2 regions of the Vibrio sp. 1078-1 genome follow, and region 1 is predicted to be linked to the other one. Evidence: predicted binding sites of a transcription regulator. Region 1 holds the regulator's gene; the other holds the start of a gene.

Region 1 (5,831 bases):
AAAGCAGGAGAGGCGGCGTTTGTTTCTCCTGGCATCATTGATGTAACGAACATTGCTGAGTTACCAGATGAAGAATACTTCGGCCCACTTCTGCAAGTGGTGCGTTACGAAGGGTTAGACAAAGCCGTGGCGCTAGCAAACGATACGCGCTTTGGCTTATCTGCTGGTTTGGTCTCAACCGACGACCAAGAATGGGAATACTTCGTTGACCACATTCGTGCAGGTATCGTGAACCGTAACCGCCAGCTCACTGGTGCAAGCGGTGATGCGCCATTTGGTGGTCCGGGGGCGTCGGGTAACTTGCGCCCAAGCGCTTACTACGCAGCAGATTACTGTGCGTACCCAATGGCATCAATGGAAGGTCAAGAGACTGTCTTGCCTGCAACATTGAGTCCAGGTGTAGCGCTATAAGTTTTAATAATAGAGTCGCAACTATGCATTGCGGCTCACCTTGCCGGCGCATCATTTAGGTATGGGTTGTAGTGATCGTTGGCAGAACACGAAAAGTGAGCAAAGACTCGGAAAAGCGTGTTGACTGACTGGCATTTACCGTCACAGGTTGATGGTTGCTCGTTCATTATTCTGGACAACTTTTGTTGTGAACGAGCAGCCAACTTCCGCTTACCTTTAAACTCTACATCTCGTAACAAGGAGTCGTTATGACGCCCGATGTGTTATTTGAATCGCTATGGCAAGATTACATTCAACGTCTTTGCCCTTCGGCGGCTAAAGTGCATCAGCTGCTTCAAGAAGATGAGCCTCTGATTAATGATCATATAGCTTTACGTACCTTCAATATCGCGCCTCTTGGTATTGAAACTCTAGCTAAGCCATTTGTAGCTATTGGTTACAAGGCGTGTGGTGATTACGTTTTCGAAAGCAAAAAGCTGGTTGCTAAGCACTATGAGCACCCAGATCCGAAGCAACCTAAAGTATTTATTAGTGAGCTAAAAGTTGAAGAGTGCTCGCCTGAGCTACAAGAGATTGTGAAAAATTTGGTGGCACAAGTCGATGCTGACAAGCTGAACGATAGCGCATTCTTACATGGTGGACGCTTGTGGGATTTAAGCTTTGCTGATTACCAAACGTTGGCTAAAGAAAGTGAGTACGCATCTTGGCTTGCGGCGCATGGTTACGGAGCAAACCACTTCACGGTGAGCGTTAACCAACTCAATGAATATGAAGAAGTGAAGCAGGTAAACGATCATCTGCGTACCGCTGGGTTTACCATTAATGAAAATGGTGGTGAAGTGAAGGGCACTCCTGAGGTGTTGCTAGAGCAGTCATCGACCATGGCAGATAAAGTAGCGGTTCGTTTTAGCGAAGGCACTGAAATTATCCCTGGCGGGTTTTATGAATTTGCTAAGCGCTATCCGATGGAAAATGGTGATTTGTACCCAGGTTTCGTGGCCGCTTCAGCTGACAAAATCTTTGAAAGTACGAATGGCTAAGTTTTAGGGTTAACCTGTTAAGCTTACTCATTAGTGTTCGCTGCACCCTATCTTATTTGGTCATGAGTAAATAAAAAGCCACCAATGTTGCCATTGGTGGCTTTTATAATTTTGTTCGTGTCACTCTAGTTTGAGATTAACGAGTACCGTAAACCACGATGGTTTTACCGTGAGCAGAGATTAGGTTCTGCTCTTCTAGCATCTTCAAAATACGACCTACTGTCTCACGAGAACAGCCAACAATTTGACCGATTTCTTGACGAGTGATCTTGATTTGCATGCCGTCTGGGTGAGTCATTGCGTCTGGTTGTTTTGCAAGGTTCAGAAGCGTCTGAGCGATACGACCAGTTACGTCTAGGAACGCCAGGTCACCCACTTTTTGGCTAGTTACTTGAAGACGACGAGCCATCTGCGCAGAAAGACGCATTAGGATGTCTGGGTTTACTTGGATAAGCTGACGGAACTTCTTGAAAGAAATTTCAGCAACTTCACAAGGAGATTTAGCACGAACCCAAGCTGTGCGCTCTTGGTCTTCCTCGAATAGACCAAGTTCACCAATAAAGTCTCCTTGGTTTAGGTAAGAAAGGATCATCTCCTTACCTTCTTCGTCTTTGATAAGAACCGCAACAGAACCTTTAACGATGTAGTACAAAGTTTCTGCCTTTTCGCCCGCGTGAATTAGCGTGCTCTTTGAAGGGTACTTATGAATATGACAGTGTGAAAGAAACCACTCTAATGTTGGGTCGGTTTGAGGTTTACCTAGAACCATAATATCTCACTTCCTCTGCAGGGTACGCTTGCGCTATCCATATTTTAGCTAAGCCTGAATTAGGCCTACTAGAATAAGAGCACTTTTTATATGCTGCAAGCTCTCTTGTGTTTCGGTAAGAAATAGTATCCTTTTTCGAAAACGATTTCTTGATTTTAATCGTGCCATGATTGAGATTTTGTAAGCAAAACTGTGCACATGATCACGGTATGAAAAGTAAACATCTTCGCAGGCAGGTTTTTAGCCAATTTTCCCTGTTTCGATGAGCTGTTGTAGGATAGGCCGAACTATGAGCTCCATTGCAAAGCTCATCTTACCGCCGGGTACGACAATCGTGTTGTGGCGTGACATGAATGAGCCATCAATCATGGCCAGCAGATATGGGAAGTCGACATTCTTGATACCGCGTAGGCGAATCACCACAAAACTCTCATCCAAACTAGGGATGCCTTTTGCATTAAGTGGGTTGGAAGTATCAACGGTCGGTACGCGCTGGAAGTTGATGTGAGTACGAGAAAACTGCGGAGTGATATAGTTGAGGTAATCGTCCATGGATCGCACGATTGAGTCCATTACCGCTTCACGCGAATGGCCGCGATCGCGAGTGTCACGTACGAATTTTTGTATCCACTCTAAGTTCACAATCGGCACCATGCCGATTAAGAAATCCACATGTTGAGCAACATTAACATCGCCATCGACCACGCCACCATGTAACCCTTCATAAAACAGAACGTCGCTGTTTTCGGGTAAGTCTTGCCACGGTGTAAACGTGCCTGGCATTTGATTGTAGGGAACCGCTTCGTCAAACGTGTGCAGATAACGGCGCACGCTGCCAGTGCCGTCATGCCCGAACTTACGGAAAAACTCTTCTAATCCCGGGAAGTCATTAGCTTGTGGGCCAAAGTAGCTAATGTGTCGACCTTGCTCGCGGGCTTTGCGGATTTCGATGTCCATTTCTGGGCGAGTAAAGCGATGGAAGCTATCGCCTTCAACCCATGCGGGTTTAACGTTCATCATATTGAACATTTTACGGAAGGCTTCAGATGTAGTGGTCGTGCCGGCACCGGACGAACCAGTAACCGCAATAATTGGGTGTTTAGCTGACATGACAAACCTTGTCGAAAATTACTTACCTGTAATGTGCAGTAGAGTTACTACTGCACGGTCGATATCCCACTATAGCACGTAACAATACCTTGTCATCGAGTGGGATACGGTAAAATGTGAAGGGTCTAAAATTTTGTTTTATGCTGAATATCGACGGTTTCGTGTAGCTCAGAGAACACGATAACCGCTTCACCTTTTTCCAATTGAGCTTTAACTTGATCAATTTTGTCATGCAAAGAAACCTCGACGGTTCCGTAATCCGTTCCTTCGCGTAAGACGAATTCACGAATTAAGTTTTCCAATGTTTCCGGCGCAATGTCTTGCCATGGAATGATCATAAATACCTCTAACTTTTATGATGAGCGGCTAGTTTACTGCGTTCGTTGCTTGGATACAGCAGAAAGGTAATCTGCGGCGATACTTTCGTAATACGCGGGCAGCGCTTCCTCCAACCAAAACTTAGGTTTTAACGCCGTTCCTGTCAGGAAGCCAACATGGCCACCGTGCTCAAAGAGACGGTAATCAATATTATCTGGCAGAACAAACTTCGGTATCACATCATCGGTCATGAACGGATCGTCTTTGGCATGGATGATCAGTGTGGGTAGCGTGATTTGCTGTAGTTTACTTAAGCCAGAGCATTGGTCGTAATAATCTTGTGCGTCTTTAAAGCCATGCAATGGTGCGGTAATCAAATCATCGAATTCATACAGCCGTGTGACACGTTTGATTGAGTTGTAGGACAGCGCCAGCTCGCCATGCAGTAGATGATGCTTTTGTAACGCGTTACGTTTCAGTGAAGAAAGCAGATAACGGCGATACACTTTTGAAAAGCCTTGTTCTATACGGTTCGCACACGCCGCTAGGTCTAAAGGCGCTGAGATAATAGTCGCTGCATTCAAAATAGGGTGGTCTTTATATTGGGCTAAATAATTCGCCAACATGTTACCGCCAAGAGAAATACCAACCGCAACCTTGGGGTTATCAGGAAAGCGTTGCTCAAGGTGCTCTAAGAAGTGGAGGGCGTCAGTCACTTCACCAGAATGATAGGCGCGAGCTTTCTTGTTTGGCTTACCGCTACAACCGCGGAAATGCATCATCACCGACAGCCATCCAGATTGAGCAAATGCATTCATTAGCCCATTGGCATAAGGGCTATAGAAGCACCCCTCTAATCCATGAAATAAAACAAAAATCGGCTTTTTTTGTGCAGGCTCTTGGGTTGGGTCCTCGCTCCACGCGAGATCGAGAAAGTCGCCATCGGATGTATCGAGGGTTTGCCAAATCGGCGTAAACAACGCTTTTTTGCGAATAAAACGCGGCAAAAGCGTTTGGAGATGCGGGTTTTTGATCCCGGCGGCTGCGAAAAATTGTGTCATACCTAACTGCTCTTATGCGGTCCTTCGGTGTCCGTTGAAGAACTTATTAATATAATCCTTTATAAAGATTATAGGTATTCTACAGATTTATGGGCGTTTTGGTGGTTGAATGTTTGGCACCGGAATAGCAAAGGCTTGCTGCAAATGTTCCCCACCGAGTTGACGACAGTATCTCAACGTCAGTGGGTCATCATCATTTTTGAGTAGTGCAAGTGAGTTAATGCAGTCCACCAAATCCGCTTGTTGCTGCTTTTCTAGTTGCAGCTCAAACTGCAAGGTCTCACGATACAAAGCGTCATTGACTTGAGACTTAAGGTGGCGACGAAGGTCGCGAAAGGAGTGAAGTAAAGTTTCGCTCCTACCTAGACAGTCTTGCACCAAGGGCCAGTCTTTTTCTTGGAAAATGAGTTGCTGCTCATCGAGCCATCTGAGCAGCAGGAGTAGGTTCACGTTGCCGTGATAATTGTTCTGCAATGATAAACACGCTTCTTTCACTTCTCGCACACCATAAAACTGCAGACTGAACTGCCAAAGGTGTTCTAGGGTGAGTGTGTATTCAGCGTGTTGATTACTCATTGATTAAACTCTAGCTCCATCTGCTCCAGTTCTTCCTGAGCAGACATCCATTCCATTTCAATTTCTTCGAGCTCAGCTTTACTGGAAGCTTGAAGTGCCAGTACTTGGTTAAGTTTAGCTTTATTTTCGGCCGCATACAGTGAGTTGTCCGCCAATTGTTCTTCAGCTTCGGCCAGTGCAGCACCTAACTTATCCATTTTATTTTCTAGTTGTGTCAGCGTTTTGCGAATTGGCGCTGTCTGTTTTCGAAACTCTGCATCGCGACGTTTTTGCTCTTTCTTCGCAGCTGCGCTGTTGGCCGTATCTTTGCTTGGCTGCGCAGCCTGCGCTTCTTTGCGTTCCGCTCTTTGTTGTTCGGTTAACCATTTATAATAGTCATTTAAATCACCGTCGAACGGAGCAACTTGTCTATCATGCACTAAATACAAGTCATCGGTCGTAGCGCGCAGTAAATAGCGGTCGTGCGAAACAATCACCATCGCACCTTCGAATGTTTGCAGTGCCATCGTAAGTGCTTGGCGCATGTCCAAGTCTAAGTGGTTGGTC
Region 2 (5,831 bases), on a different contig from region 1:
TTAGTTTTAGTACCTGAGATCGGTCTAACGCCCCAAACCATCAACCGCTTTAAACATCGATTTAATGTCCCGGTAGATGTGATTCATTCCGGTTTGAATGAAACAGAGCGTTTGAACGCCTGGTTATCGGCTCGCGATAAAGCCGCGGGGATCATCATTGGTACGCGCTCAGCCCTACTGACACCTTTTGCTGATTTGGGGATTATTATCGTTGATGAAGAGCATGACTCCTCTTATAAGCAACAAGACAGCTTGCGTTACCACGCTCGTGATGTTGCTGTCATGCGCGCCCATAAAGAGCAAGTGCCGATTGTCCTTGGCTCAGCGACGCCAGCGTTAGAAACCCTACATAATGCGCTGTCTGGTAAATATCACCATTTAACACTCACCCAACGAGCTGGCTCTGCCGTACCAACCACCAATAAAGTGTTAGATGTAAAGGGTCAGTATTTAGAAAGTGGCTTATCTGCCCAACTGATTGCCGAGATGCGCAAGCATTTAAAAGCTGGCAATCAAGTAATGTTGTTTCTTAACCGCCGAGGCTTTTCGCCCGCTTTGATGTGCCATGAATGCGGTTGGATTGCAGAATGTAAACGCTGTGATGCATACTATACGTTCCACCATTACAGCAACGAAATACGCTGCCATCACTGCGGCTCACAACAACCTGTCATTCATCAGTGTCAGGGATGTGGTTCAACTCAACTGGTTACCGTCGGCGTAGGAACGGAACAGCTCGAACAACAATTGGCTCAGTTGTTTCCAGAATACAAAGCCATTCGCATCGACAGAGATAGCACACGTCGCAAAGGTAGCTTGGAAGATGCCCTTGAGTCGATTCGTAAAGGTGAATACCAAATACTGATAGGCACTCAAATGCTGGCTAAGGGGCACCACTTTCCAAATGTAACGCTCGTAGCTCTTTTGGATGTTGATGGCTCTTTGTATAGTAGTGATTTTCGCGCTTCGGAGCGATTAGCTCAGCTGTTTATTCAGGTCGCAGGTCGTGCTGGCCGAGCAAGTAAACCTGGCGAAGTGATCCTGCAAACTCACCATCCTGAGCACAGCTTGCTGCAAGCCCTACTCCAAAAAGACTATCGTCACTTTGCCATGACAGCTCTGGAAGAGCGTAAGCTCGCCCAGCTTCCGCCTTATAGTTTCTTGACTCTGTTTAAAGCAGAAGCAAACCAAAGTGAAGTGGTTGAAGACTTCTTACGTCAGGTTCGCTTTACCTTAGAATCGCATCCTTTATTTGACGACACTTGCATGGTGCTGGGTCCAACACCATCACCTCTCGCCAAACGTGCAGGCAAATACCGCTGGCAGCTGTTACTTCAAACCCAGCATCGTTCATTGATGCAAAAGTTATTAACCAGTGCCAAACCTGCTATTGAGTTGTTGCCAAATGCTAAGAAAGTACGCTGGAATTTAGACATAGAACCACAAGATCTCAGCTAGCAAACGTTTAACTATGTAATGAATTACCATTTAATGTGACCAGAATCACACCAAGATTACAATTTTTGTTAAACAGACCGTAACTTTCACTTTAGAAATGAATAGACTATCCAAATTAGAAAAGTCTAAAGTGACTTGTTTGCACAGGCTTAGATTAAAACAATGACTATTCCCACAAATTGATATCGCGGTGAAGAATCCATTTTCCCACTCGTTAACACGAACTGAGCGAAGAGCAAATACAGCTCTCACTCGGTTTGATTACTCTGATTTCAAACCGGAATAACGTCATCTTGGCAAAAAATAAATGAGAGGTTAAAAACTATGGCGACAATGAAGGATGTTGCCCAGCTTGCGGGAGTGTCTACGGCTACGGTATCTCGAGCCTTAATGAATCCAGAGAAAGTCTCTTCTTCTACAAGAAAGAGAGTAGAAGATGCCGTACTTGAAGCGGGTTATTCTCCAAACTCATTAGCGCGTAACTTACGTAGAAACGAATCAAAAACCATTGTCACTATCGTTCCCGACATCTGTGATCCTTATTTTTCTGAAATTATTCGCGGTATTGAAGATGCTGCCATGGAACATGGCTATCTAGTCCTGCTGGGCGATAGCGGACAACAGAAGAAACGTGAAAGTTCTTTCGTTAACCTCGTATTTACTAAGCAGGCAGATGGAATGCTACTGCTTGGCACAGATCTACCGTTCGATGTCAGTAAGCCAGAGCAAAAGAACTTACCTCCGATGGTAATGGCGTGTGAATTTGCGCCTGAACTCGAGCTTCCGACAGTACATATTGATAACCTGACCTCAGCATTTGAAGCGGTGAATTACCTAACCCAATTAGGTCATAAACGCATTGCGCAAATCTCTGGACCAGATACAGCAATATTGTGTCAGTTCCGCCAGCAAGGCTACCAACAAGCCCTGCGCCGTGCCGGCATCAATAAAGATCCACAATATAGTGTCATTACTGAGTTCTCTTTTGATGGCGGAGCAAAAGCCGTTCATAAACTGCTCGAATTGCCAGAGCCACCAACGGCTATTTTCTGTCACTGTGACACAATGGCCATCGGCGCAATTCAAGAAGCGAAAAAGCTTGGCTTACGAGTACCGCAAGATCTCTCTGTTGTGGGCTTTGATGACATTAACTTCGCTCAGTACTGCGATCCACCGTTGACCACCATCTCTCAACCTCGCTATGAGATTGGTCGACAAGCGATGCTAATGATGCTCGAGATGTTAAAAGGCCACGACGTGCATTCAGGCTCGCGTCTGCTTGAAACTAATCTCGTCATTCGCGGAAGTGCAGCGCCACCACAGCGCCCTTAACCTAAAGATTAGGTATTCATACCCAAAGCGGTGCTAAGGCGCCGCTTTTTATTTACCCCTCCTGCTTTTTGTATATCCACGAATAAATATAAGCGAAAACGGAAACACACTCCTACACTCGGGCGTTGTCGCGCTTTAGCTATCAAGATTCTATCAATAGGGTGTTTTCTCAACTCGTTCTGGATTAACATATTTGCAAGAATCCTTGATGACCAGAAATAACCGTGGCAAATAGAGATTATGTAAGACGGGGGCGAGGCGCCCCAAAAAAGTCGACAAAAAAACAGCCGCCGAGAAGAAAAAAACCTTGGCGCAGTGGCCTGCTCGCTATCTTGCTCGTGGGCGGTTTTGGCTATGGTCTTTACCTTTTGAGTAGCGACCCAGAACCTAAACAACCAGTCGTGAAGCAGCCAACAACCACTGTAAGCAAACCAAAGCCGAAAAAAGACTTGCCGCCACCACCAGAAGAAAAATGGGAATATGTTGAGTCACTACCGAAACGTGAAATTGAAGTTGTGGCCAAAGAAATTGAAGTTTCTAAAATTCCTTACATCATGCAGTGTGGCGCGTACAAAACCCAGGCACAAGCGGAAGAGCGCAAGCTTGCAATCGCGTTCCAAGGGATGTCGAGCAAGATTCGTAAGAAAGAAGGCAGTTCATGGTATCGCGTGGTGCTAGGTCCGTATAAGTTCAAACGTGATGCAGAACGTGACCGTCATAAACTGCAACGCGCGAAAATCGAGCCGTGTGCGATTTGGAAAGAAAATCTTTAAACTCAGGCCCTAGGAGCTAAGATCCTAGGGCCTTTCTTTTTGCCCCCTTGAATCCCCATTTCTCCTCCCCCATATACTGAATTAAATCCAAAGAGAAATAATCAAGAGGTCGACTGTGACTACCATTGTATCTGTACGTCGAAATAATAAAGTCGTCATCGCGGGTGATGGCCAAGTATCTCTAGGCAATACCGTAATGAAAGGTAATGCGCGCAAAGTTCGCCGCCTATACAACAACCAAGTACTAGCGGGCTTTGCCGGCGGTACTGCGGATGCCTTCACCCTTTTTGAGCGCTTCGAAAGCAAACTGCAAATGCACCAAGGTCACCTAACCAAAGCGGCAGTTGAGCTAGCCAAAGACTGGCGTAGCGATCGTGCTTTGCGCAAGCTCGAAGCCTTACTTGCCGTTGCCGACGAAACCGCATCGTTAATCATTACCGGTAATGGTGATGTCGTACAGCCAGAACACGACCTGATTGCGATTGGCTCTGGTGGTGCTTACGCACAAGCTGCCGCAACAGCCCTACTAGAAAACACAGATCTAGATGCTCGTGAGATCGCGGAAAAAGCTCTCAATATCGCGGGTGATATTTGTGTCTTCACTAACCATCACCACACGGTAGAAGAGCTAGACTCAACAGTAGAGCCTGAAAAACCAACCGCGTAATCGTAACGAAGTAAGGAAAGAATATGTCTGAAATGACGCCTCGCGAAATCGTTCATGAATTGAACCGCCACATTATCGGTCAAGAAAAAGCCAAACGTTCGGTTGCGATTGCACTTCGTAACCGCTGGCGACGCATGCAGCTTGAAGAAAGCTTGCGTGCCGAAGTGACGCCAAAAAACATCTTGATGATTGGCCCTACTGGTGTTGGTAAGACTGAAATCGCACGACGCCTCGCAAAACTGGCAAATGCCCCTTTCATCAAAGTTGAAGCGACAAAATTCACCGAAGTGGGTTACGTTGGTAAAGAAGTTGAAACCATCATCCGTGACCTAACCGATGTCGCTGTGAAAATGACGCATCAACAAGCGATGGAGAAAGTTAAATTCCGCGCAGAAGAGCAAGCGGAAGAACGCATTATTGATGCGCTACTGCCACCAGCACGTGATAGCTGGGGTCAAGCAGAGCAAACGGAAGAGTCTTCTCACACTCGCCAGATCTTCCGTAAGAAACTGCGTGAAGGCCAACTAGACGATAAAGAAATTGAAATCGACGTAGCCGCACCACAAATGGGCGTAGAGATCATGGCGCCCCCAGGTATGGAAGAGATGACTAACCAGCTGCAAGGCATGTTCCAAAACCTGGCAGGCGACACTAAGAAAAAACGTAAGCTGAAAATCAAAGACGCAATGAAAGCGTTAGCGGAAGAAGAAGCGGCAAAACTGGTTAACCAAGAAGAGCTAAAAGAAGCGGCGATTTTCAACGTTGAAAACAACGGCATCGTATTTATCGATGAGATCGACAAGATCTGTAAACGCGGCGAGAGCTCAGGCCCAGACGTTTCACGCGAAGGTGTTCAGCGTGACCTACTTCCATTGATTGAAGGCAGCACGGTATCAACCAAGCACGGCATGGTAAAAACAGACCACATTCTGTTTGTTGCATCTGGTGCATTCCAAGTGGCAAAACCATCTGACTTGATCCCAGAATTGCAAGGTCGTCTACCAATTCGTGTTGAGCTAGAAGCACTAAGCAGCAACGACTTCAAACGCATTCTGACAGAACCAAAAGCCTCTCTAACAGAGCAGTACGTTGCGTTGATGAAAACGGAAGATGTGGACATCGAATTCACAGAAGACGGCATCACGCAAATCGCGGAAGCGGCATGGACGGTCAACGAAAGCACAGAAAACATCGGTGCTCGTCGCTTACACACCGTAATGGAACGCTTGATGGATGAAATCTCTTACGACGCAGCGGAGCAATCTGGCGCTAAATTCGTTATTGATTCCGCTTATGTGAAAGAGCGCCTAGGCGACACGATTGAAGATGAAGATCTAAGCCGCTTTATTCTGTAAGTAGTAAGAGTCAATTAGCCTAGAGAATTACCTAGTGTAAATGTACATATTTGGAAATTGTCATTTGGTGCATTTAAGCCATTACCATCACGCCACTTTTAATAAGAGCGACACTGGGTAATGGCTTTCTTGAGCTACGCGAAAATGATACTAAATTTCAAAAAAAAAATATCCATAGACGATGAGAGCGCAATGCCTATACCTCTATGGATAACGAATTAAATTTACTCTAATCTCGTAGCGCCA

Evidence for each region. Region 1 encodes CRP, which controls carbon source genes, mostly activating them, when cyclic AMP is high. Its sites were predicted from a motif close to TGTGANNNNNNTCACA; they were not measured.
Region 2: cytR (DNA-binding transcriptional regulator CytR) is a predicted target of CRP. The motif match lies at 1,493-1,508, and genes of this name have one in related genera.

The regions. Positions count from the first base shown of each region.
Region 1 is NZ_JAWOWM010000023.1:13,534-19,364, reverse strand. Features, by position in the region: gene astD (succinylglutamate-semialdehyde dehydrogenase) at 1-411, shown strand, start outside; gene R7190_RS23630 (DUF1338 domain-containing protein) at 660-1,451, shown strand; gene crp (cAMP-activated global transcriptional regulator CRP) at 1,588-2,220, opposite strand; gene R7190_RS23620 (phosphoribulokinase) at 2,461-3,330, opposite strand; gene R7190_RS23615 (YheU family protein) at 3,456-3,668, opposite strand; gene R7190_RS23610 (hydrolase) at 3,702-4,709, opposite strand; gene R7190_RS23605 (TIGR02444 family protein) at 4,797-5,285, opposite strand; gene R7190_RS23600 (ABC transporter ATP-binding protein) at 5,282-5,831, opposite strand, start outside.
Region 2 is NZ_JAWOWM010000004.1:233,164-238,994, reverse strand. Features, by position in the region: gene priA (primosomal protein N') at 1-1,458, shown strand, start outside; gene cytR (DNA-binding transcriptional regulator CytR) at 1,762-2,790, shown strand; gene ftsN (cell division protein FtsN) at 3,015-3,563, shown strand; gene hslV (ATP-dependent protease subunit HslV) at 3,679-4,230, shown strand; gene hslU (HslU--HslV peptidase ATPase subunit) at 4,254-5,585, shown strand.